Regions from separate parts of the Pseudoduganella sp. OTU4001 genome, predicted to be linked through region 2. Evidence: predicted binding sites of a transcription regulator. Region 2 holds the regulator's gene; each other region holds the start of a gene.

Region 1 (5,589 bases), on a different contig from region 2:
TCGGCTGTGACGGCAAGATCCACCTGGATTTTTACCTGGACAAGCTGGTGGGCGGCACCAATCCGGGCTTCGGCGTGGGCGGCATCAAAGCCTCTCAGCGCCAGGGGTTCAATCTCCTCGGCGGCATCACCGACGGCGAATTGCTGATGCAATGGGAATTCGTTCCCGGCCTGGTGAATACCCTGGCCGCCGGACCGGCGGTGACACTGTACCAGCACCTGTCGGGCCTGACGTCGCCCTCTTCCGGCTATGGCAGCTACCTGGCGACCTGCGTCGGCGGCCCTGCCTGCCGCTATTTCCGCACCAGCTCGCAGCCGGCCGGCGCCGACTTCTATGGCACCAACACCATGACTTCGCTGCTGGCGCTGTCGGCAACTGGCCAGAATGGCTGGACCACACGGCTGTCCGATCCGGTCGCGGCCCAGGTTGCGCTGGCGCTGCCTGACAGCTCGTGGCTGCTGCCACTCGGCCTGCTGGCCCTGTACAGCACGCGGCGCCGTCAGCGCGGCTCGTAACGCCCTGGCGCGATCAGGTGCTGCGGGTCGAGCGCCGCCTTGATACGCGCCACGGTACGCCAATAGCTGTCGTGTCCGTTGTCCAGGGCGGCCATGGATTGCGGCCCCACACGGTATGGGATATATCCTTCCGCCATCAAACGCTCGAAGACCGCTCCGTAACAATCGTGGGCGCGCACGGTTTCCGCCGCGTCCTCCTTGTCGAAGCAAATGGTGAGCACGCCGCCCAGGCTGCGTTCGTTGACCATGCTGTAGGTGGCAAACAGGTCGAAACGGTGGCGCGCAAACAGTGGCGCGGCCAGCGAGTGCACCTGCAGAAGATCGCTGCCGCGCATGGGCAGGACCGGCGCTAACCACATCATGCCGCAACCATCACGCGCCGGATCGGCGCCATCCGGAAACCCTTGCGGCAGGCCGCCCCGGCGCCGCCAATATGCGCCGGACAGGAAGCGGCCGTCCGGCAGACCGCGGTTCATATTCAGCAGCGAGCGCCCCAGGGCTACCTGGGCCGACAGCTTCCGGCCGAGCGCGCTGTCTCCCAGCGTGCGCGCGGCCGCGCCGCCCAGCGCCAGTGCGCGATCATCGAGAAACTGCAGCCGGGCCAGCTTGCCGATCGCACGGCGAATGGCCCGGCGCGCGTCCGCCACCTGCGCCTTGCGGCCGTACAGCGCAGCTGACACTGTCCAGGCGCCAATTCCCGACCGCTTGCGCAAGGCAGCCAGCACGGATTGTGTCAGCGGCGGGCCATCCGGCGCCAGCGCTTGCGGGAACACCATGCCGCCCGAAAGCACACGCAAATCGTTGCCAATGTGGACAACGCTGCGCAGGGTGCCGTCCATGCGCAGGGGCCGCAGCGCATCAACCACTTGTGCGATATCTTCGAAACCGGCGACGCTGGCGATAGCGTGGCTGACCACTTCGGACCGCGGCATCAGCCATAGGCCCAGGCTGGTCACAATGCCGAAATTCGATTGCGTAAACAGGCCATCGAGCCAGGGTCCGACACCGTAGGGATAGATGTGCGCTGCTGTGGCGTGGCTGAAATGGCCGAAGCCCGTCTCCAGCGTATCGCCACTGGACAGCACGAGGCGCATGCCCGACACATGCAGCATGCGGTTCCCATACGGCGTATGGCCGAACCCGCGCTCAAGGATGTTGCCGACCAGGCTGGTATCCGGCCCCGCGCCAGTGCAATCCATCCATAACGGCAAGTTGAGCTGGGCCAGATGCCCAGCCAACTGAGCCTGCGTCACCCCCGGCTCCAGTACCGCATAGGCAAGCTCGGCATTGACTTCCAGGATGCGGTTCATGCCCCCAAGGTCGAGGATCACCTGGCCCTCGCCGGTGGGACAGGCATCGCCATAGCCCCAGTTGCGCCCGGTACTTAGCGGATACAGGGGAATGTCAAATTCACCGGCACTGCGTACGATGGCCACCACTTCGCCATGCGACTCGGGCCGCAGTACAGCCAGCGGCTGGACGGGATTGGCCGAAGTGCTGGCAGCGTAGCGGGCGAGTTCGGCGCCTGCCGTGAGCACACGCGCGGGGCCCAGAAGCAGGCGCCACGCGGCCAACGCGGATTCAGGGATCGCCGCCATCTCAGTTTCTCCCTTCCCGCAGGCGCACGGTAATACCGGCCTCATCACTCGGCGAGAAGAAGAAGGGATAGAAGGAGCGCTCGCCGCGTGCTTCCATGCGTCCGCCATGGCGCGCGATCTGCTCCCGCATATAGTCAAGATCCAGGCGCAGCAGAACGGCAGGCGCGCCGACCCGGTTGCAATGGCGCTCGGGAGCCAGTTCGCGGAAGCCCAGCATACGCTGGTAGAACATGACGTGGCGCGGATTGACCTCGATCACGTAGTCGGTGCAGCCATGCAGGTTGTGGGCGTACACATAGGAAATGTGGATCAGCGCCGCAAACACGCGCATATTGACGTTGCGGTCGATCGCCAGGCGGGCCGGTTCGCACAGCCGCCGCCCCTGCGCACGCAATTCGCCCAGGATGTCGCCAAAGTTTTCATCGGCCGGCAGCCCAATGGCGGGGTCATCGAGGCAGAGCGACATGGTGCCGACAGTCTCGCCCTGGCTGTCCGCCGCCAGCGTGATACGGTTGGGCAGGTGCGGCGCCGCGGGATCCACCTCATATCCGCGCCAGCCGTACATCTTTTGCAGCAGGAGGCTGGCGGCCTCGCGCTGACCGGCCGAGTTCGCCAGTCGGATGTGGAACTGCTGCTGGTCAAGCGCCTCCAGCGGCTGCGAGTTTGGCGCGGCTTCTTCAATCAACAGGGAAACAATAGCGTCTTCATCCACGATGGGTCCTCCTATCGGTGTCTGGCTTGGACGCATGCGCGGCGATAAGGTTCCGCCCGCGTCGGATTTCTTTTCACGACTGGGCGCCGCCCGGGCACGGACATATGGCATGGATGCTGCTCCTTAGGCTATGCCGGCAAACTCGCCGCATTCCCACGGAGACTCCGCCATGAAAAATCTTTGCAAGCACCTACTGGCATCGGCCGCTGTCGTGACAGCCGGCCTGGCCTGCACGCCTGCGCAGGCATCGACATTCGCTTCCGCCATCCTGGACATCAACAACTTCCGCCTGCTGCACTCGAGCGGCGTGGCTTACAGCACCGCCGACTTCACGGTGCTGACGGGCACCAATGATGCCCACGCGACTGCCGCGCTGAACAATGTGTTCTCGAACGGCGCCTCATCCCTGGGCATCCTGAGCGGCATGACCCCGAACGTGGCGCACCAGTGCGTCGGGGCGCCCTGCCCGGCCCTGCCCGAGAACAATTTCCTGCCTTTCGCCAGCCCGCCACCCGTACCAGGCAACTTCGGTTATGCCGACCAGGACCTGACCGGCGCTTCGATCACCATTGGCGCCGCACCGGCCGGCGCCCATGCCCGCACCCGGGCCGACGCTTCGACCGCGCTGAACTCTGTCGCCTCGGGCAATTCGGACGTCGGCACTTCGACGACCTTCAGCTTCACGCTGGGCGCCGCCGACACCATGACGATCTCGTTTGACGGCACGCCTTACACACAAGCCTTTGTCTCGGGTGGCTCGACACCGACGGCCAATGCCAACGCGCGCTTGTCATGGGCGATCAATATCGTCAACCTGGCGACCGGCGTTTCGGTTTTCGACTACGCGCCCGACGAACTCAACGGCCTGAGTGCTGTCAGCCGTACCGACGGTTTGACCGGCCTCACCACCTACGCTCCAGGCACCGCAGCCTTCCTGGCAATCACGCCAATGCTGGCGGCCGGCACGACCTACCAGATCACGATCCAGCACAACACGCTGGCCAATGCATTGCAGCAGGAATTGCCTGAGCCTGACTCGCTGGCGGTGCTGGCTGCCGGCATGCTGGCCATGTCGCTGGCACTGCGGCGCCGAAAATCCTGACGTGCTGTGTTGATGGGCCTCAAAGGTCGGGCGGGTTGGCCGGACAATCCGGAAACCCGTCCATATAATCATAAAGACCGGGCCCGATCACATGGAGCGACCCCGTATGGAGCATGTTTACAGCCAATTGATATCCAGCCTGAAGGGCATGTGGAAACATCGCTGGCTCGGATTTTTCACCGCGTGGGTGCTGGTGCTTGCGGGCTGGGCCAAGATCTACAGCCTGCCTGACGAGTACCAGACTTCGGCACGCGTCTTCGTTGATACGCAAAGCGTGCTGAAGCCGTTGATGGTTGGCATGACCACCGTGCCCAATGTGGAACAACAGGTGTCCATCATGAGCCGGACCTTGCTCACCCGCCCCAACCTCGAGCGCGTCCTGCGCATGGTCGACCTTGATGTCAAGGCGCTCACGCCGAGGGAGCTGGATGCGCAGGTGACCGAGCTGCTCAGGACGATCCGGATCCAGGGCACTGGATCTAACGATATTTACACCATTGTCTACCACCACTCCAACCCGCGCCAGGTCCGCGACGTGGTCCAGGCGCTGCTGGCGATCTTTGTCGAAGGCAGCTTCAAGGGCAAAAAGGGCGATTCTGAGAAGGCGGTGCAATTCATCGACGAACAAGTGCGCGGTTACGAGGACAAGCTGCTCAATGCGGAAAACGCCGTCAAGGACTTCCGCCTGAAGCACAATTTCCTGCTGCCGCACGAGGGCCAGGATTACGGCAGCAAGCTGTTGCAGGCCAACGAAGCCCTGGCGAACGCCCAGTTGGAGCTGGCAGAGGCGGAACAGGCCCGCAAATCGATCGAAGCCCAGTTTGGCGGTGACGAACCGGTACTGACGCCCGGTGGCGCAAACGGCGAGCAATCCGACCTGGATAGCCGGATCAGCGCGCTGAACAAGAACCTCGATGCCCTGCGCCTGCAGTACACCGACCAGCATCCGGACGTCATATCCACCGTGCGCCTGGTCGAACAGCTCACGGAAAAGCGGCGCCAGGAGCGCCAGAAGCAATCCGCCAGCAGCGATGCCACCTACCAGTACAGCCCGCTGTTCCAGCAAATGAAGGTGGCACTGGCCGAATCGGAAGCGCGTGTAGCGGCCCTGCGGGCGCGGGTGGATGCCTTGCGTGAGCGCCAGTCCCGTTTGCAGGATCAGCGCAACGCGGTCCCGGAGCTCGAATCCCAGCTCGGCCAGCTGACGCGCGACTACCAGATCAATAAGGAAAACTACGAAAAGCTGATCGCCCGCCGCGAAGCCGCCAAGCTGTCCGGGGAGCTGACCAGCACGACCGAGATGATGAGCTTCAAGATCATCGATCCGCCTACGATGCCGCAGCGGCCCATCGGTCCCAACCGGGCGCTGTACTACAGCGTAGCCTTGTTGATGGGCCTGGTCGGTGGCGGCACGGTGGCATTAAGTCTGGCAGAACTGCGCCCCACCTTCCTGAGCCCAGCCGAGCTGCGCGCGAGCACGGGCTTGCGCGTGCTTGGCAGCATTGCGATGAACTGGACCGATGACGAAAAACGCCGGCGGTCGCGCGACTTGGTCAGTTTCAGCGCGGGCAGTGCTTTCCTGCTACTTTGCTACGGCGGCGTCCTGACCTACACCTTGCTGCTCCGTTAGACGGGAGAATCATGAAACTGCCGCCCAGCCTG
Region 2 (5,589 bases):
CCCCCTGCCCCCGGTGGACTGCCCAAAGGGCTGAGCCGAATCACGATGCACGTCAACCTGTCAATGGCAGCGCAGCATCGCGCTGGGCCGCTCCGGCATCCCTGCGGGTGTCGCTTTGCAGCCAGCCTGACCGATGGCAATTTACGCTGTGTGATGAGGCGGCCGAATTAGCAATTGGCGTTAATTGGCTTACTGCGTTGCGGGCAGGGATCAGCGGTATTATTGATGGCCGTGGCGACTACTCCATCGGTCCTTCGGCGAGCGAGGAGAGAGTCACCTTCTGGTGGAACCCTTCATCGACGGAGAATAACTAAATATGCAGAATCTGAGCCCGTTAAAGTCGTTTTCGATTGCAGTCTTGGCCGCCACCGTCTGGTTCGCAGTGGTGATGGTGGTATTGAACGGCAGCGAGCCATCGCCCGCTGCGCATGCCTTCATTCTGGCGGGGCCATTCATCCTGTGCGGAGCACTCCAGTTCTCGCTCACCCGCAATGCACAGTTATCGCGTGGACGCCGCGCAGTCCAGATCGGTGTGTCAGCCCTGCTCGCCCCGATACTGGCGACCACCATTGTCTGGCTGGTCTGGGTTGTCGCCCTGGGCCGCCATTAATACACCAATCAAATAACCAAAATTGCAAATTGTTTAAGTAGACAAATTCCCGCTTATCGTAGATGGCCAAACGTTCGCAATGAACAACATCACTTCGGTGAAGCCAATGGAGCAGAAACCTAGCCGAGTCGGCCCTGCAGTTCTGATCGCGCTCGGCTTAATTCCTGTACTGAATGGCGCCTATGTTGGCCTGTTTATTGCAGCAATTGGTATCGCCTGGTGGGCCATGCAAAAGACTGCCTACCACGTGATGCTGCACACCGCAGGCGGTGAAACTAGCGCTTTAAAAACCTATCAAAAGGAGTACCTTCAGAGCGTTGTGACAGCCTTGAATAACGCCATCGTCCACCGAGGCTAAAGCGTCAGCTTGGTTTCGAACTTGGAGCAGTTCATGGCGAACAGGCTCTTGACGTTGGTGACGTTGTGGTGGGAGGTGAATTCGCGGCGGGTGAAGGCGCTGTATTCTTCCATCGATTCCACCGTGACGATCAGGTGGAAGTCGAATTCGCCGGCCACTTCGTAGCAGGACATCACTTCGGGCTGCAGCCGCATGCGCTGTTCGAATTGCTTGAGGATATCGGTGTTCTGCTTCGCCAATTCAACGGAGACAAACACCGTCAGCGGGCGGCCGGCAAGCACGCGGTCGACCAGGGCGACGGCTTTCACCAGCACGCCGTCGGCGCGCAGCTTTTCGATGCGGCGCTGGCACGTGGCGACCGAGGAGTGCACGCGCTCTGCGATCTCGCGCAGGGGCGTGCTGGCATCTTCTTGCAGGACGTTGAGGATGCCGCGGTCGATCCGGTCCAGCTCCCTCATGCGAGGTGGCGCAGCGGGTGCGCCCAGGCTGGCCAGCATGGTTCGAAGAAGCGTTCCACCATCTCGGGCGTGACTTCGGCCAGCGTGGCGGGATTCCATTTCGGCTGGTTGTCCTTGTCGATCACCAGCGCGCGTACGCCTTCGAAAATCTCGCCGTGTTCGAAGTTGCGGCGCACCAGGTTGCGCTCCATGCGCAGGCAGTCGGCGACGCCCAGCGTGGCGCCGCGCTTCAACAGCTCGTGGGTCACGCACATCATCAGCGGGGAACGCAGCTCCATCGCTTTCAGGGACTTCTGCGCGAAGGGGCTGCTGTCGCCGCGCAGCGAGTCCATGATGGCGGGCACGGAGCCGGCGCCGAAGTGCTGGTCGATCAGTGCGCGCTGCTTTTCCAGTTCGCTGTCGCCGGCATAGGCATTGTGCGGACCGGCGAAGACGGCAATTGCGTCGCGCAGCGATTTGCCCGGCGTGCTTTCCAGCAGCGCGGCGAGGCCGGCCAGCTCGGTCTCGGGCACGAAGTAGTCGGCCAGGTCGAGGTAGAGCGCGTCGGCGGCGCCGACGGTCAGGCCGGTCAGGCCCAGCCACATGCCGAGCTGGCCCGGTGCGTGCGACAGGAAGTGGCTGCCGCCGACATCGGGGAACAGGCCGATATTCACTTCGGGCATGGCCATCTTGGTGCGGCCGGTGACGATGCGGACACCGCAATCCGGGCCGCCCTGGGCGATGCCCATGCCGCCGCCCATCACCACGCCATCCATCAAGGCCACATATGGCTTAGGGTAGAAGTGGATCAGGTGGTTCAGTGCGTATTCTTCGGTGAAGAAGTCTTCCAGCAGTGCGCTGCCGCCTTGGGTGCTGGCGCGGCCTACGTCGTGGAAGAAGCGGATGTCGCCGCCGGCGCACAGGGCGCGTTCGCTGGTGCTGCGCACCACCACGGCGGCGACGCTGGCGTCTTCGCGCCAGGCCAGCAGCGCCTGCGTCATCGCGCGCACCATGTCGAGGGACAGGGAATTGAGGGCTTTCGGGCGGTCCAGCGTGATGATGCCGGTGCCGTTGGTGATTTGGGTTTGGACGTGTTCGCTCATGCAAATATTTTAACGCACACTGGGCGCAAAAAAGGGCGCCAGATGCGCCCTTTGGTGTGCCTACTCTGCCAGTCCTTTACATGGCGGAGGGTGGTGCTTCGTACGTGTCCGGGAAGTGCTTGATGGCCGCGTGATTGTGGTTCTGCACACGGTCTTTGTATTTCATGACCTGGCGATCCAGTTTATCAATCAGGGTGTCGATGGCGGCGTAGAGGTCCTGCGACAGGCTTTCGACGTAAACAGTTTTGCCAGACATGCGCAGGTTGATTTCTGCTTTCTGGCGTTTCTCTTTCTCGGTGAGGTTATCTACAGTCAGGATGACAGCAATATCGATTACTTGATCGAAATGGCGCTTGACTCGTTCCAGCTTGTTTTGCACGTACTCGCGAATAGCCGGGGTCACTTCGACATGATGTCCACTGATGGTGAGATTCATACACACTCCTAAAGATGATGTCGCTCTCGAGTTCGTGCGCGCCGAAGCGCACAGAGGAACCCATGCACTACAAAGATTTACGGAGGCTTACCGGAGGAATTTTCAACGCTTCTCGATATTTGGCAACAGTCCGTCGCGCAATTACCATGCCTTGTTCTCCCAGCATGTCCGCAATCTTACTGTCGGATAAAGGATTCTTGGGGTCTTCTGCTCCTGTCAATTGCACGATCAGCGCCCGTATCGCAGTCGATGAAGCTTCACCCCCAGCTTCGGTCGCGACGTGGCTGCCAAAGAAATATTTCAACTCAAACATGCCATGCGGGGTGAGCATATATTTTTGAGTTGTAACACGGGAAATAGTGCTCTCGTGTAGTCCCAGTGTATCAGCTATTTCACGCAACACAAGGGGTCTCATGGCAACCGCACCGTGGCTGAAAAAGTTCTTTTGTCTTTCTACTATCGCTTCCGCCACGCGCAGGATGGTGTCGAAGCGCTGGCGCATATTTTTGATCAGCCATTTGGCCTCTTGCAGCTGGCCATTCATCTGCGATTCGCTCTTGCCTTGCTTGAGCAGGTTCGCATACAGGGCATTCACGCGCAGGCGCGGCACCACGTCGTTATTCAGCGTGACGACCCAGCCGCCGCGGCCCTTCTTCACGATCACGTCCGGCACTACATAGTCTGACTCGCCTGACGCAAATTCGGCGCCCGGATGGGGGTTGCATTGGCGGATCACGGCTTGCGCTTCACGCAGGTCTTCGTCGTCGCAATCGAGCGTTTTCTTCAACTTGGTGAATTCGCGCTGGGCGAACCAGGCCAGGTGCTTCTCGACGATGGTCAGGGCCATGCGGCGCGTCACCAGCGGCACGCAGGGCATGCGCTTGATCTGCAGCGCCAGGCATTCGGAGGCGTTGCGGGCGCCGACGCCGGGCGGGTCGAAGCTTTGCAGCAGCACCAGGGTGCAGCGCAGGTCGTCCAGCTCGATTTCCAGCTCGGGCGGCAGGCGTTCCAGGATTTCTTCCAGCTGCTCTTCCAGGTAGCCGTTGTCGTCCAGCGCGTCGATGATCATTTCCATCAGGGCGCGGTCGCGCGGCTCCTGCAAGGTCACGCGCATCTGTTCCAGCAGGTGCTCGCGCAGGGTGCAGCCGGAGGCTTCCAGCTGCGGGCGGCTGTCTTCGTCGTCGGCGGATTTGCTGCCGGCGCTGGCGCTCCAGTCGGTATCGTCGCTGCCGTTGGCAGCGCCCTCGCCCTCGCCGCCTTCATAGCCTTCGCCTTCGCTGCCGGCGCTGGCGCCGGCTTCGCCGCCATCGGTGGCCTGGGCAGCTTCGGGCGTGGCGACGCTGTCGTTGCCGGAGCCCTGGCTGATGGCGCCGTCGGCCAGCAGGCGTACCGAGTGGTCGAGCGGATCGTCGAGGCGTTCCAGCATCGGGTTATCGCTCAGCAGCTGTTCCAGCTCCTGGTGCAGCTCCAGCGTGGACAGCTGCAGCAGGCGGATGGATTGTTGCAGCTGCGGCGTCAGCGCCAGGTGTTGCGAGGTTCGCAGTTGCAGTGTTTGTTTCATGGCTTTCGCTTACATGCGGAAGTGTTCGCCGAGATAGACCCGGCGTACGGATTCATTGGCGATGATGTCATCTGGGCGGCCCGAAGCCAGCACGGCGCCCTGGTTGATGATGTAGGCGCGGTCGCAAATGCCGAGGGTCTCACGCACATTATGGTCGGTGATCAGGACACCGATATTGCGCTCCTTCAGGAAACGTACGATACGTTGGATTTCGATCACGGCAATCGGGTCGACGCCGGCGAATGGCTCGTCCAGCAGCACGAAGCGCGGGTTGGTGGCCAGGGCGCGTGCGATTTCCACACGGCGGCGCTCGCCGCCCGACAGCGACAGGGCCTGGTTTTCGCGCAGCTTCTCAATCTGCAAGTCTGCCAGCAGGGCTTCCAGGCGCTGGTCGATTTCCGCCTTGGCCAGCGGCTTGCCGTCCACCTGCTGGATTTCCAGCACGGCGCGGATATTTTCTTCCACCGTCAGCTTGCGGAATACCGAAGCTTCCTGCGGCAGGTAGGACAGGCCCAGTTGCGCGCGCTTGTGGATCGGCAGGCTCGAGACGTCGCTGCCGCCGATATCGATGGTGCCGGCGTCGGATGCCACCAGGCCCACGATCATGTAGAAGGAAGTGGTCTTGCCGGCGCCGTTCGGGCCGAGCAGGCCCACCACTTCGCCGCAATCGACTTGCAGCGATACGTCGTGGACAACCTGGCGTTTACCGTAGGATTTCTGAAGGCCGCGCACCACCAGGGTGTCGGCGCAGGTATTTGCTTGCATGCTTACTTCTTCTCCGCCGGTGGTTCGGTGCGCGATGGCTGGATCACCATGGTGCCGCGGCCGCCGCCCGGCTTGCTCTCACCGGTGGCCGTGTTGCGCACGCTGAAGAATTCCTTGCGGCTGTCGTAGGAGATGAATTCGCCCTGCACTTCGTCGTTCTGCTTGCCGCCTTCCAGGCGGCGGATGGCGGCCTTGTTGAACATCTTCACCAGCTCGGCCTGCTCGTCGTATTCGATGCGGTCGGCATCGCCTTCGACCCACAGGTCGCCGGCGCCGTCGCGCTTCTGGCGGAAGGTAGCCTTCTTGCCGTCGCCGTACA
Region 3 (5,589 bases), on a different contig from region 2:
AGGCCTTGATGCGCGGGTTCTTGGAGCGCAGCAGGCCCGATTCCGGGAAGGGGTTGAAAGGAATCAGGTTGAACTTGCAATTCACACCGACCACCGGATCGTTCACCAGCGCGATCAGTTCGCGCGCGTGCTCGTCGGAGTCGTTGTAGTTATCGAGCATACAGTACTCGAAGGTGATGAAGTCGCGCGGCGCGAACTCCAGGTAGCGCTTGCACGCCGCCAGCAGTTCCCGCAGCGGGTACTTCTTGTTCAGCGGGACCAACTCGTCGCGCAGCTTGTCGTTCGATGCGTGCAGCGATACCGCCAGCGCCACCGGAACGTCTTGCGACAGCTTGTCGATATTCGGCACCACGCCCGAGGTGGACAGGGTCACGCGGCGGCGCGACAGGCCGTAGGCGTTATCGTCCAGCATCAGCTTGAGCGCGGTGGCGGTCGGGCCGTAGTTCAGCAGCGGCTCGCCCATGCCCATCATCACCACGTTGGTGATCTGGCGTTCGCCTTTCGGGCCGGGCTCGATGCCCTTGGTCTGGCGCAGCGCGAATTCAGCCATCCACAGCTGACCGATGATTTCGCCCACGGTCAGGTTGCGGTTGAAGCCCTGCTTGCCGGTCGAGCAGAAACGGCAGTTCACGGCGCAGCCGGCCTGGGTCGAAATGCACAGCGTACCGCGGTTTTCTTCCGGGATGAACACGGTTTCCACGGCATTGCCATTACCCACGTCCACCAGCCATTTGCGGGTGCCGTCGGCGGAAGTATTGTCGCTGATGATGGCCGGCGCCACGATGTGGGCGCGCGTCTTCAGCTTCTCGCGCAAGGACTTGGCGAGGTCGGTCATGCTGTCAAAGTCGGACGCACCAAACTGGTGGATCCAGCGCTGCAGCTGTTTGGCACGGAAAGGCTTCTCCCCCAGCTCGGCGCAGTAGGCGACTAATTGCTCTGGATCGAAATCCAGCAGGTTGGTGAGGGAAGTTTCCATGCTTTTTTACTCAATTTCAAAAACGGCTTTGCCCCGGACCGGGGGCCCGAGGCAAAAGCAATACTACTCTACTACACTACTACCGTTAGTAAAAATTAACGGGAGTAAACGTTCAGTGCTGGGAAGAAGTAGGCGATTTCCACAGCAGCGGTTTCAGCGGCGTCGGAGCCGTGCACAGCGTTAGCATCGATGGAGTCAGCGAAGTCAGCACGGATGGTGCCTTTTTCTGCCTTCTTCGGATCGGTAGCGCCCATCAGGTCGCGGTTTTTCAGGATCGCGCCTTCGCCTTCCAGAACCTGGATCATCACAGGACCGGAAATCATGAAGTCAACCAGGTCCTTGAAGAAAGGACGTGCAGCGTGCACAGCGTAGAAGCCTTCGGCTTCAGCGCGGGACAGCTGGGTCATGCGGGCAGCGATCACTTTCAGGCCTGCGCCTTCGAAACGGCTGTAGATCTGGCCGATCACGTTCTTAGCTACTGCGTCTGGTTTGATGATCGACAGGGTGCGTTCGATTGCCATTATGAAAAACTCCAATAAAAAGAAAGGTTTAAAACAAGAATTTAGATTCCCGATCAACCTTCGATTTTAACATAGTTCACCCTGTATGCCCAAGCAAACCTACCCTTGGGTCGACTAAGGGCTTCCCCTAAGCGTTTTTAAGTATTTCCTAAGCGAGAAAGTCCCCACCCGGTCGGCGACATGCTATGCTTTTTAGTAAAGGAGGCATTTAAAAATGCAAAACGTACATCATTTCGGTAGTGCAGTCGCAACCGACAACGCGCAGATCCGCAACCGCGTACTGCGCAACACTTACTGGCTGCTGGCCCTGTCGATGATCCCGACGGTGCTGGGCGCTGCCATTGGCGTCATGTTCGGCGTGCCGATCCCGCGCGGCTTCATGGGCTTCATCCTGTTCATGGCGGTGGCTTTCGGTTTCATCTGGGGTATTGAGAAGAACAAGAATTCCGGCGTCGGCGTCGCGCTGCTGCTGGGCTTCACCTTCTTCATGGGCCTGCTGCTCACCCCGCTGCTGACCCGCACCCTGGGCTTCGCCAACGGCGGCACCCTGATCATGACCGCGTTCGGCGGCACGGCGACCATCTTCCTGGCCCTGGCCAGCTACGCCACCGTGACCAAGCGCGACTTCTCGATGATGGGCAAGTGGCTGTTCGCCGGCGTGATCGTGCTGCTGCTGGCCTCGGTGGCCAACATCTTCCTGGGCATGAGCGCGCTGTCGATCGTGATCTCGGTACTGGTGATCGCCATTTTCTCCGCTTACATCCTGTACGACGTGCAGCAGATCGTGAACGGCGGCGAAACCAACTACGTCACCGCCACCCTGGCCCTGTACCTGGACGTGTACAACATCTTCAGCAGCCTGCTGTCGCTGCTGGGCCTGGCCGGCGACCGCGAATAAGCGCCCTGCTCCAAGCAAAAAAAGCCGGCATGCGCCGGCTTTTTTATTGCCATTGATCAATGTCGGAAAACATTACAACTCTTAAGCATGCGGCAATGATGCCGCGAGAAAATCAAAGTTCTCGAATTTGCAAGTTATTGATTTTTGAAAAGTTTTATTTTCCCATTTAACACTTTGCGATAACTGGCCCGCATTTTGCTTAATGAGCAAGTCGTTCACTTACCTTGAAAGGCTTGTCCATGTATTTCCTGAAAAAGATCGCCGCCGCCTTCGCCATCCTGGCAACGGTCAGCATTGGTAGCGCCAGCGCCACCGTTATCAATGGCAACTTTAACGCGCACGGTTACGATGTCATCCAATTCCACGTCAACGCAGCGTCGGACGTCGATTTCAGCTTTAACGGTGGCTATGGCGACGCGATGTTTTCGCTGTTCAACAGCGCTGGCGGCCACCTGATCACCAATGACGATTCGAACAGCCTCAACCCGCACTTGACCCAAACCCTGGGCGCTGGCAACTATTCGCTGCTGGTCACCTATTGCTGCAGCCTGGTCAACGCCCTCAACGACAATACATATTCGACCACTGACGGCTTCAATTACGGCAGCTACTGGCTGGGTGGCACGGCGACTCTCGCAGGCGTCACGTCCTACCTCGATCAAAGTTCGTGGGCAGCGGACGCTGCTTACGAGTTCACCGTAACCAACGCGGCCGTAGCTGCCGCGGAGGTGCCAGAGCCTTACAGCCCGGCACTGTTCGGCGTAGCCTTTGCCGCATTGGCCTTGATCCGACGCCGCAAGCAGCACTGATTGCGGGACCGTAAATGACAAACGCCGCCCAGCTTCTGGGCGGCGTTGTCATTTGCGAAGTGGTTGCTACTCCCGACTTACACGAGGTCGAACACCGCCATCGATTCGACGTGGGAGGTGTGCGGGAACATATTCATCACGCCGGCCTGCGACATGCGGTAGCCGGCGCGGTGCACCAATACGCCGGCGTCGCGCGCCAGGGTCGACGGGGAGCAGGAAACGTAGACGATGCGCTTCGGCAGCAAGTCCGGATTCGATTCCTTCAGTTCGGCCAGCGCCAGCGACAGGGCCATGGCGCCATCGCGCGGCGGGTCGATCAGCATGCGGTCGAATTTGCCCAGGGCGATCAGGTCGTCCCTGGTGATCTCGAACAGGTTGCGGCACTGGAAAGTGGTGTGGCCGTCCACGCCATTGACCTTGGCATTGGCCAGCGCGCGCTCGGTCAGTGCGGTCGAACCTTCGATACCCACGACTTCGCGCGCCTGGGTTGCCAGCGGCAGGGTGAAGTTGCCCAGGCCGCAGAACAGGTCGGCCACGCGGTCTTCCTTCTGCACTTCCAGCAGGCGCAACGCCTTGTGCACCAGCACGCGGTTGATGTGGTGGTTCACCTGGGTGAAGTCGGTCGGCTTGAACGGCATCTTGATGCCGAATTCCGGCAGCGTGTAATACAGTTCCTTGTCGGCCGGGTAGAAAGGATAGGCGGTGTCCGGGCCCTTAGGCTGCAGCCACCACTGGATGCCGTACTGGTCGGCGAAGGCCTTCAGCTTGTCCTCGTCGCCCTCGCCCAGCGGCACCATATTGCGCATCACCAGCACGGTATTGTCTTCGCCCACGGCCAGCTCGATCTGCGGCACTTTGTCGAAGATGGTCAGCGAGTGGATCAGGGCGCGCAGCGGCATCATCATGTCGGAGACGTGCTTCGGCAGGATCTGGCAGCTCTGGATGTCGGCCACGAACACCGATTTCTTTTCGTGGAAGCCGACCAGCACCGTGCCCTTCTTGGCCACAAAGCGCGACGACAGGCGCGCGCGGTAGCGGTAGCCCCAGGTCGGGCCGTACATCGGGCGCATCATGGTGTCGGACTTGACCTTGGACAGGTGCCACAGGTTGTCTTCCAGCACGCGCTGCTTGATCGCCACCTGGGCCGAAGCCTCCAGGTGCTGCATGGAGCAGCCGCCGCAAATCTCGAAGTGCTCGCACTTCGGCTTCACGCGCATGGACGATTCCTTGTGCAGCGCCGTCATGCGGCCCTGCTCCCAGTTCTTCTTCTTGCGCAGCAGCTCGAAGCTGACTTTTTCACCCGGCAGCGCGCCTTCGATGAAGACTACCTTGCCCGGCGAGCCGTCTTCGTTCTCGATGTGGCCAACGCCACGGGCATCCATGTCCAGGGATTTGATTTCAACGATAGTGTCTTGCATAGCGATTAAGGTTGCAGCCGGCGCGTTGCGCGCCCAAAGCCCGCTATGATATCAGACCGCGAAGCGCTAGAGCAGCGAGTCGCGCACCACACCGCGTGCGGCCATGGCACGCTTTAACTTCACCAGCGCTTCCTGCTGGATCTGGCGCACCCGCTCGCGCGTCACGCCCATTTCTTCCGCCAGGGTTTCCAGCGTGGCCGGATCGTCGTTATCCAGCCCGAAACGGCGCATGATCACGATGCGCTGCTTGTCCGGCAGCTTGGTCAGCCAGTCGCGCACCAGCACCGTCATTTCGTGGTGTTCGGCGCGCGCATCGGGCGAGTCCTCGGAGTCGCCGGGCAGCATATCCATCAGCGAAGACTGGGGGTCGTTATCGAGCGGCGCGTCGAGCGAGGTGGCATGTTCGGACAAGGCCAGGATATCCTGCACCTCCTCCACCGGCCGCCCCACCAGGTCGGCGATATCCTCCGCCGTGGCGTCCTTGCCGTTGTGGTGCTGCGCCTCCAGGTGGTACTTGCCGCGCAGGATCTGGTTCAGTTCACGCACCATATGCACCGGCAGGCGCACCGTGCGCGCCTGGTTCATGATGGCGCGCTCAATGCTCTGGCGGATCCACCAGGTGGCGTAGGTCGAGAAGCGGAAGCCGCGCTCCGGCTCGAACTTGTCGATGGCGCGCATCAGGCCGATATTGCCCTCCTCGATCATGTCGAGCAGGACCACGCCGCGGTTGATGTAGTGTTTGGCGATCGAGACCACGAGCCGCAGGTTATGCTCGATCATGGTCTGGCGCGCCGAGAAATCGCCCTGCTTGGCCAGGGTGGCGAAGTGGACTTCCTGCGGCGCCGTCAGCAGCGGACGGGTGCCGATCTGGTTCAGGTAGTGCTGGGTGGTGTCGGTGGAGAGCTCCGCCGCCAGCACCTTTTTCAGCTCGTCGACGGTTTCGAGGACGGCGCTGCCGCCTTCAACC
Region 4 (5,589 bases), on a different contig from region 2:
GGGCTTCACCGGCTCGCGCGGCGGCGGCCTGGCCCTGGTGCGCATCGCCCAGGCGCGCAAGGAACCGATCCCTGTGTATGCCGAGATGGCCTCGATCAATCCGGTATTCCTGCTGCCGGGCGCACTGAAGACCGGCGCCGCCCGCATCGCGCAAGGCTTCGCCGATTCCCTGACCATGGGCTCCGGCCAGTTCTGCACCAACCCGGGCCTGCTGATCGGTATTGAAGGTCCTGAGCTGAACGAATTCGCCGCCGCCGCTGCCGCAGCCGTGCAGGCCAAGCCTTCGACCACCATGCTGACCCCTGGCATCCATAAATCGTACGAAGCGGGCGTCGGCAAGCTGTCCGCGCTCGATAAGGTGGAACTGCTGGCGCAAGGCGGCGCAGGCAGCACCGCATGCGCCGCGCAGCCGCACCTGTACAGCACGGACGTCGACACCTTCCTCTCCACGCCAGCGCTGGAAGACGAGAACTTCGGCCCCAGCTCGGTATTGGTACGCTGCCGCGATGCCGCTGACCTGCGCCGCATCGCCGAGCATGTGGAAGGCCAGCTGACCTCCACCGTGCACGCCACCGCCGATGACCGCGAGATCGCTGCCGGCCTGCTGCCTACCCTGGAGCGCAAGGCCGGCCGCATCCTGTTCAACGGCTTCCCGACCGGTGTAGAGGTGGCGCACGCCATGGTGCACGGCGGCCCGTTCCCGTCCACCTCCGACCCGCGTTCGACCTCGGTCGGCGCCACCGCCATCGACCGCTTCCTGCGTCCGGTGTGCTACCAGGACGCGCCGGAATGGGCGCTGCCTTCGACCCTGGCCAACGGCAACCCGCAGAACGTGCCGCGCGTAGTGGATGGCAAGATCCAGCCGGGCGCGTAAGCCCGGTCGATCGTGATAAGGTGAGCCGCATGATGGAAACTGTCTACAAAGCAGAGCAGCCCACCCGGGCTGACATCGATGCGCTCACCGGGCCGGCGGTGCTGGAATTCGGCACCAACTGGTGCGGCTACTGCCGCGGCGCCCAGCCGGCCATTGCGGAGGCGTACCGCGAGTACGCCAACATCCCGCACTTCAAAGTCGAGGACGGGCCCGGCCGCCTGCTGGGCCGCGCCTTCCGCATCAAACTGTGGCCGACCGTGGTCTTCCTGAAAGACGGCAAGGAAGTCGCCCGCGTCGTGCGCCCGGAAGACGCCGACGAACTGCGTGAAGGCTTCGCCCAGATCGCCGGCGCCTAAGCCGGCAGCAGCAGCGCCACCACCTGGTCCCGGTTCGCCAGCACAAAGGCGCGGAACTGCGGCTCCTTCACCGCCAGCCTGACCACGCCTGGCAGCAAGGTATAACAAACATCCGCCACCGACTCGATGGCGCGCTCATTGCGCAGTGCCGCCGCCAGGGCGGCCTCGCCACCCAGCTTGCTGACTATCGTTTCGCGATGCTCGGCCACGATGCGGGCCATTGGGCTCATCAGGTCTGCCATGCCTGCCTCCTCGGTGTGGAAGGCCAGTGTAGGCGCGGCACATAGTGCGGGTACTGAGCAATCTCAAACTGCTTGTCGAAAAAATTTACATTCCCCCCGTGGTGGCAGAAAAACCTCAATGAATTCAATGCTGGCACAGTTGATGCTGTGAACGTTTGGGCAGGAAATCGTCCTGTTCATGCGAGGAGGTCCCATGAAACTGCCAATTGCTTCCGCATTCCTGGCGGCATTGTTGACTGCCACTTCTGCCGGGGCGGGCATCATCACGTTTGAGGCCGCAGGCAGCAATGCCGCAGCGATTACCCCGACACGCGATGCCTTCCGGGTTGCCGTAGGAGGCGGAGCAGTGGCCGGCGCCAACGGCTCGTTCGGCGGACTGCGCCGCGAAATCAATTGGGACGGCGTGCCGGACATCTTTGCCGACCCCAATCTTTTGCCGGGCAACTTCTTCAACGTCAATTCGCCACGCGGCGTGGTGTTCAGCACCCCGGGCACTGGATTCCTTGTCAGCGCCAATGCGGGCGGTGTGGCGCCACCCCTATTCGGCTTCCCCAACGACTTCCAGACATTCAGCCCGCAGCGCCTGTTCACCGCGATCAATAGCAATATCACGGACGTGACCTTCTTTGACCCCGGCACGGCGACAGCCGCCACGACCTCCGCCTTCGCCGCGGTCTTCGTCGACGTGGAAGTCGCCTCCCTGACCAAGCTTGAATTTTTCGACGAGTTCGGAGCGTTGCTCTATGCCCGCAATGTGCTGGTCGGAGGAAACCAGGGCTTAAGCTTCTTGGGCGGGGTCGCCGATGCCGGCGAGAGGATAGGGCGGGTCCGGATAACAGCTGGCCTGAACACCATCCTCGCCAACGGTGTGCTCGGCAACCCAAATGACGACGTGGTGGTGATGGACGATTTCCTGTACGCGGAACCGCTGGCAAGTACCAGCGTCCCCGAACCCGCAACCGTCGCGCTGTTCGCCCTCGGCCTGGTTGGCTGCTTCGCCAGCCTGCGCCGCCGCCCGCGCTAAAATCCGGCTGGAAAACAAAAAAGCCTGAACCGTTTCCGGATCAGGCTTTCTTGAGAATCTTGGTGGTGATAGGTGGACTTGAACCACCGACCCTAGCATTATGAATGCTATGCTCTAACCAACTGAGCTATATCACCGCGGTCGTACATTGTAGCTTAATTTGGTGGTGATAGGTGGACTTGAACCACCGACCCTAGCATTATGAATGCTATGCTCTAACCAACTGAGCTATATCACCGCAAGGCCAGCATTATCGGTGCTGGTGGGGCATCTGTCAAGAATTGTTTAGGCCGTGGCTATTTTTGCAAGCACCAGTTGCTGCAGCTTTTGCGCCGCGTCCGGGGCGCAGCAATCGACCACGATCCGCTCCGGCATCGAGCGCAGCCAGGTTAGCTGGCGCTTACATAGCTGGCGGGTGGCGATGATGCCGGTTTCGCGCATGGCGGCGTAATCGATGCTGCCGTCCAGGTACTCCCAGGCCTGGCGGTAGCCCACGCAGCGGATCGACGGCAGGCCAAGATGCAGGTCGCCACGGGCGCGCAAGGCTTTCACTTCTTCCAGGAAGCCGGAATCCAGCATGATGTCGAAACGGCGTGCGATGCGTTCGTGCAGCCAGGCGCGGTCGGATGGTTCGAGCGCGTAGGACACCAGCTCGAACGGCAGTTCTTCCTTCTCGCGCTGGGCCAGCAGCTCGGACATCGGCTTGCCGGACAGGGCGTGGATTTCCAGTGCGCGCTGGATGCGCTGGGAGTCGTTGGGCTTGAGGCGGGCGGCGGTTTCCGGATCGACGGCAGCCAGGCGCTTATGCATGGCGGGCCAGCCGATACGGGCGGCTTCCTCGTCCAGCTGCGCGCGCAGGGCGGCATCGGCGCCGGGCAGGTCGTCCAGGCCGTCGGCCAGGCCTTTGTAGTACAGCATGGTGCCGCCCACCAGCAAAGGCACTTTGCCGCGCGCGCTGATTTCTTCGACCAGGCGCAGGGTATCGGTGCGGAACTGGGCCACCGAGTAGGAGTCCAGCGGGTCGATGATGTCGATCAGGTGGTGCGGGACGGCGTCCAGCTCTTCGCGGGTCGGCTTGGCGGTGCCGATATCCATGCCGCGATACACCAGGGCCGAATCGACGGAGATGATCTCGCACGGCACATGCTGGGCGATGGCCAGCGCGGAGGCGGTTTTGCCGGAGGCGGTCGGCCCCATGATGGCGACCGCCAGCGGGCGCTTGGTGGACTGCTTCATCACTTACTGGCCGCGCAGGAAGAGTTTATCCAGCGCGCTGATGTCGATCTGCACCCAGGTCGGGCGGCCGTGGTTGCACTGGTCGGCGCGTTCGGTCGCTTCCATGTGGCGCAGCAGGGCGTTCATTTCCGGCACCGCCAGGATGCGGTTGGCGCGCACGGCGGTGTGGCAGGCCAGGGTGCCCAGCAGCTCGTTGCGGCGCTCGATCAGCACGCGCGAGCCGCCGTATTCGCGCACGTCGCGGATCACGTCGCGCGCCAGGGTCTGGGCGTCGGCGTTTTTCAGCAGGGCCGGGACGGCGCGCACGGCCAGCGTGGTCGGCGACATCACGGCAATGTCAAAGCCGAGCGTTTTCAGGGTGTCGCCGTGTTCCTGCACGGTGCCGACTTCCACCGCATCGGCGTAGAAGGTGACGGGGATCAGCAGGTTTTGCACCGACATCTCGGTACCGTCGATCTGGGCGTCGAGCGCGTTTTTCAGCTGCTCGTACAGGATGCGTTCGTGCGCTGCGTGCATGTCGACCAGCACCAGGCCTTTGCTGTTCTGGGCCAGGATGTAGATACCGTGCAGCTGCGCCAGGGCGAAGCCGAGGGGGAATTCTTCGCCGGCCAATTGCGCCGAGCTGGCGGCGATCGGCGCGGCTTGCGGCAGCGCGTAGTCGGAAGAAGCGCGGAAGCCGTTGCCGCCGTCGGCTGCGGAGGCGCCGTTGCCGGCCGAGCTATCGCGTGCATCGGGCGCCCACAGCGCGCCATAGCGTTCGGTGCTTTGCGCCACGCCGCCGCCCGCACTGCCGGCGCCGAATGGCGATGGCGAGAACGTCGGGCGATATTCAGGATTCAGGATGGAGCCGAAGCTGGTCTGCTGCTGCGGGCGCCATACGGGGCCGGTGGCATTCAGGTTGTCGGCTGCCGGCAGCGGCGACGGCACGCTGCCGTGCGAGGTGGCCGAGGTGGCGGCCAGCGCGCGCTGCACTGCATGGAACACAAACTGGTGCACTGCGCGGCCATCGCGGAAGCGCACTTCGATCTTGGACGGGTGCACGTTCACGTCCACCAGCGCCGGGTCGAGGTCGAGCGCCAGCACGTAGGACGGATAGCGGTCGCCGTGCAGCACGTCTTCATACGCCGCGCGCACCGCATGCACCAGCAGCTTGTCGCGCACGAAGCGGCCGTTGACGTAGAAGTACTGGCTGTCGGCGCGGCCTTTGGAGGCGGTCGGCAGGCCGGCGAAGCCGTGGATGCGCAGTACGCCGGAGCCTTCGTCCAATGCCAGGCGCGCTTCCTCGAAATTGCTGCCCAGGATCTGCGCGCTGCGCTTGGCCATATCGCTGACCATCCAATGGTCGACGGTCTTGCCGTTGTGGCTCAGGGTGAAGGACACGTCCGGGCGGGCCAGGGCGATGCGGCGTACCACCTCCGCGCAGTGGCCGAATTCGGTCTGCTCGGATTTCAGGAACTTGCGGCGCGCCGGGGTGTTGAAGTACAGGTCGCGCACATCGATGGTGGTGCCGGGGGCGCCGGAGGAGGGCACCACGGTGCCTTCATGCGAGCCTTGCAGCTCCCAGGCATGGGCGCCGTCGGCGGTACGGGAAGTCAGGGTGACGGCGGCCACGGAGGCGATCGAGGCCAGCGCCTCGCCGCGGAAACCGAGGGTGCCGACGTTTTCCAGGTCGTCCAGCGAGGCGATTTTCGAGGTCGCATGGCGCGCCAGGGCCAGCGGCATCTGGTCGGGCGGGATGCCCTTGCCGTTGTCAGTAATGCAAATGCGTTTGACGCCGCCTTCCTCCAGCCGCACCGTGATCTGGGTCGAACCGGCATCCAGCGCGTTTTCCAGCAGCTCCTTGACGACGGCGGAAGG

What was found. The regulator sigma-54, encoded in region 2, starts transcription at its own class of promoters, with help from an activator protein. The targets are predictions, from matches to a motif close to TGGCANGNAANCTGCTTT.
Region 1: the regulator sigma-54 is predicted to act here: its motif matches at 2,931-2,948, upstream of AAHE99_RS10195 (EDSAP-1 family PEP-CTERM protein).
Region 3: the regulator sigma-54 is predicted to act here: its motif matches at 2,580-2,597, upstream of AAHE99_RS14775 (DVUA0089 family protein).
Region 4: the regulator sigma-54 is predicted to act here: its motif matches at 1,604-1,621, upstream of AAHE99_RS11090 (PEP-CTERM sorting domain-containing protein).

Annotation. Positions count from the first base shown of each region.
Region 1 is NZ_JASATG010000008.1:175,509-181,097, forward strand. Features, by position in the region: gene AAHE99_RS10180 (hypothetical protein) at 1-515, shown strand, start outside; gene AAHE99_RS10185 (FAD-binding oxidoreductase) at 500-2,113, opposite strand; gene AAHE99_RS10190 (N-acyl amino acid synthase FeeM domain-containing protein) at 2,115-2,825, opposite strand; gene AAHE99_RS10195 (EDSAP-1 family PEP-CTERM protein) at 2,995-3,927, shown strand; gene AAHE99_RS10200 (XrtA system polysaccharide chain length determinant) at 4,034-5,557, shown strand; gene AAHE99_RS10205 (XrtA-associated tyrosine autokinase) at 5,569-5,589, shown strand, end outside.
Region 2 is NZ_JASATG010000004.1:15,085-20,673, reverse strand. Features, by position in the region: gene AAHE99_RS05045 (hypothetical protein) at 1-34, shown strand, start outside; gene AAHE99_RS05040 (hypothetical protein) at 317-610, shown strand; gene AAHE99_RS05035 (DUF6232 family protein) at 666-968, shown strand; gene AAHE99_RS05030 (Lrp/AsnC family transcriptional regulator) at 965-1,465, opposite strand; gene AAHE99_RS05025 (enoyl-CoA hydratase/isomerase family protein) at 1,423-2,508, opposite strand; gene hpf (ribosome hibernation-promoting factor, HPF/YfiA family) at 2,585-2,944, opposite strand; gene AAHE99_RS05015 (RNA polymerase factor sigma-54) at 3,012-4,505, opposite strand; gene lptB (LPS export ABC transporter ATP-binding protein) at 4,515-5,270, opposite strand; gene lptA (lipopolysaccharide transport periplasmic protein LptA) at 5,273-5,589, opposite strand, start outside.
Region 3 is NZ_JASATG010000014.1:104,502-110,090, forward strand. Features, by position in the region: gene rlmN (23S rRNA (adenine(2503)-C(2))-methyltransferase RlmN) at 1-976, opposite strand, end outside; gene ndk (nucleoside-diphosphate kinase) at 1,072-1,497, opposite strand; gene AAHE99_RS14770 (Bax inhibitor-1/YccA family protein) at 1,712-2,395, shown strand; gene AAHE99_RS14775 (DVUA0089 family protein) at 2,635-3,204, shown strand; gene rlmD (23S rRNA (uracil(1939)-C(5))-methyltransferase RlmD) at 3,282-4,622, opposite strand; gene rpoS (RNA polymerase sigma factor RpoS) at 4,689-5,589, opposite strand, start outside.
Region 4 is NZ_JASATG010000009.1:168,001-173,589, forward strand. Features, by position in the region: gene AAHE99_RS11075 (aldehyde dehydrogenase (NADP(+))) at 1-874, shown strand, start outside; gene AAHE99_RS11080 (thioredoxin family protein) at 907-1,230, shown strand; gene AAHE99_RS11085 (hypothetical protein) at 1,227-1,472, opposite strand; gene AAHE99_RS11090 (PEP-CTERM sorting domain-containing protein) at 1,666-2,496, shown strand; tRNA gene AAHE99_RS11095 (tRNA-Met) at 2,557-2,633, opposite strand; tRNA gene AAHE99_RS11100 (tRNA-Met) at 2,658-2,734, opposite strand; gene miaA (tRNA (adenosine(37)-N6)-dimethylallyltransferase MiaA) at 2,782-3,732, opposite strand; gene mutL (DNA mismatch repair endonuclease MutL) at 3,736-5,589, opposite strand, start outside.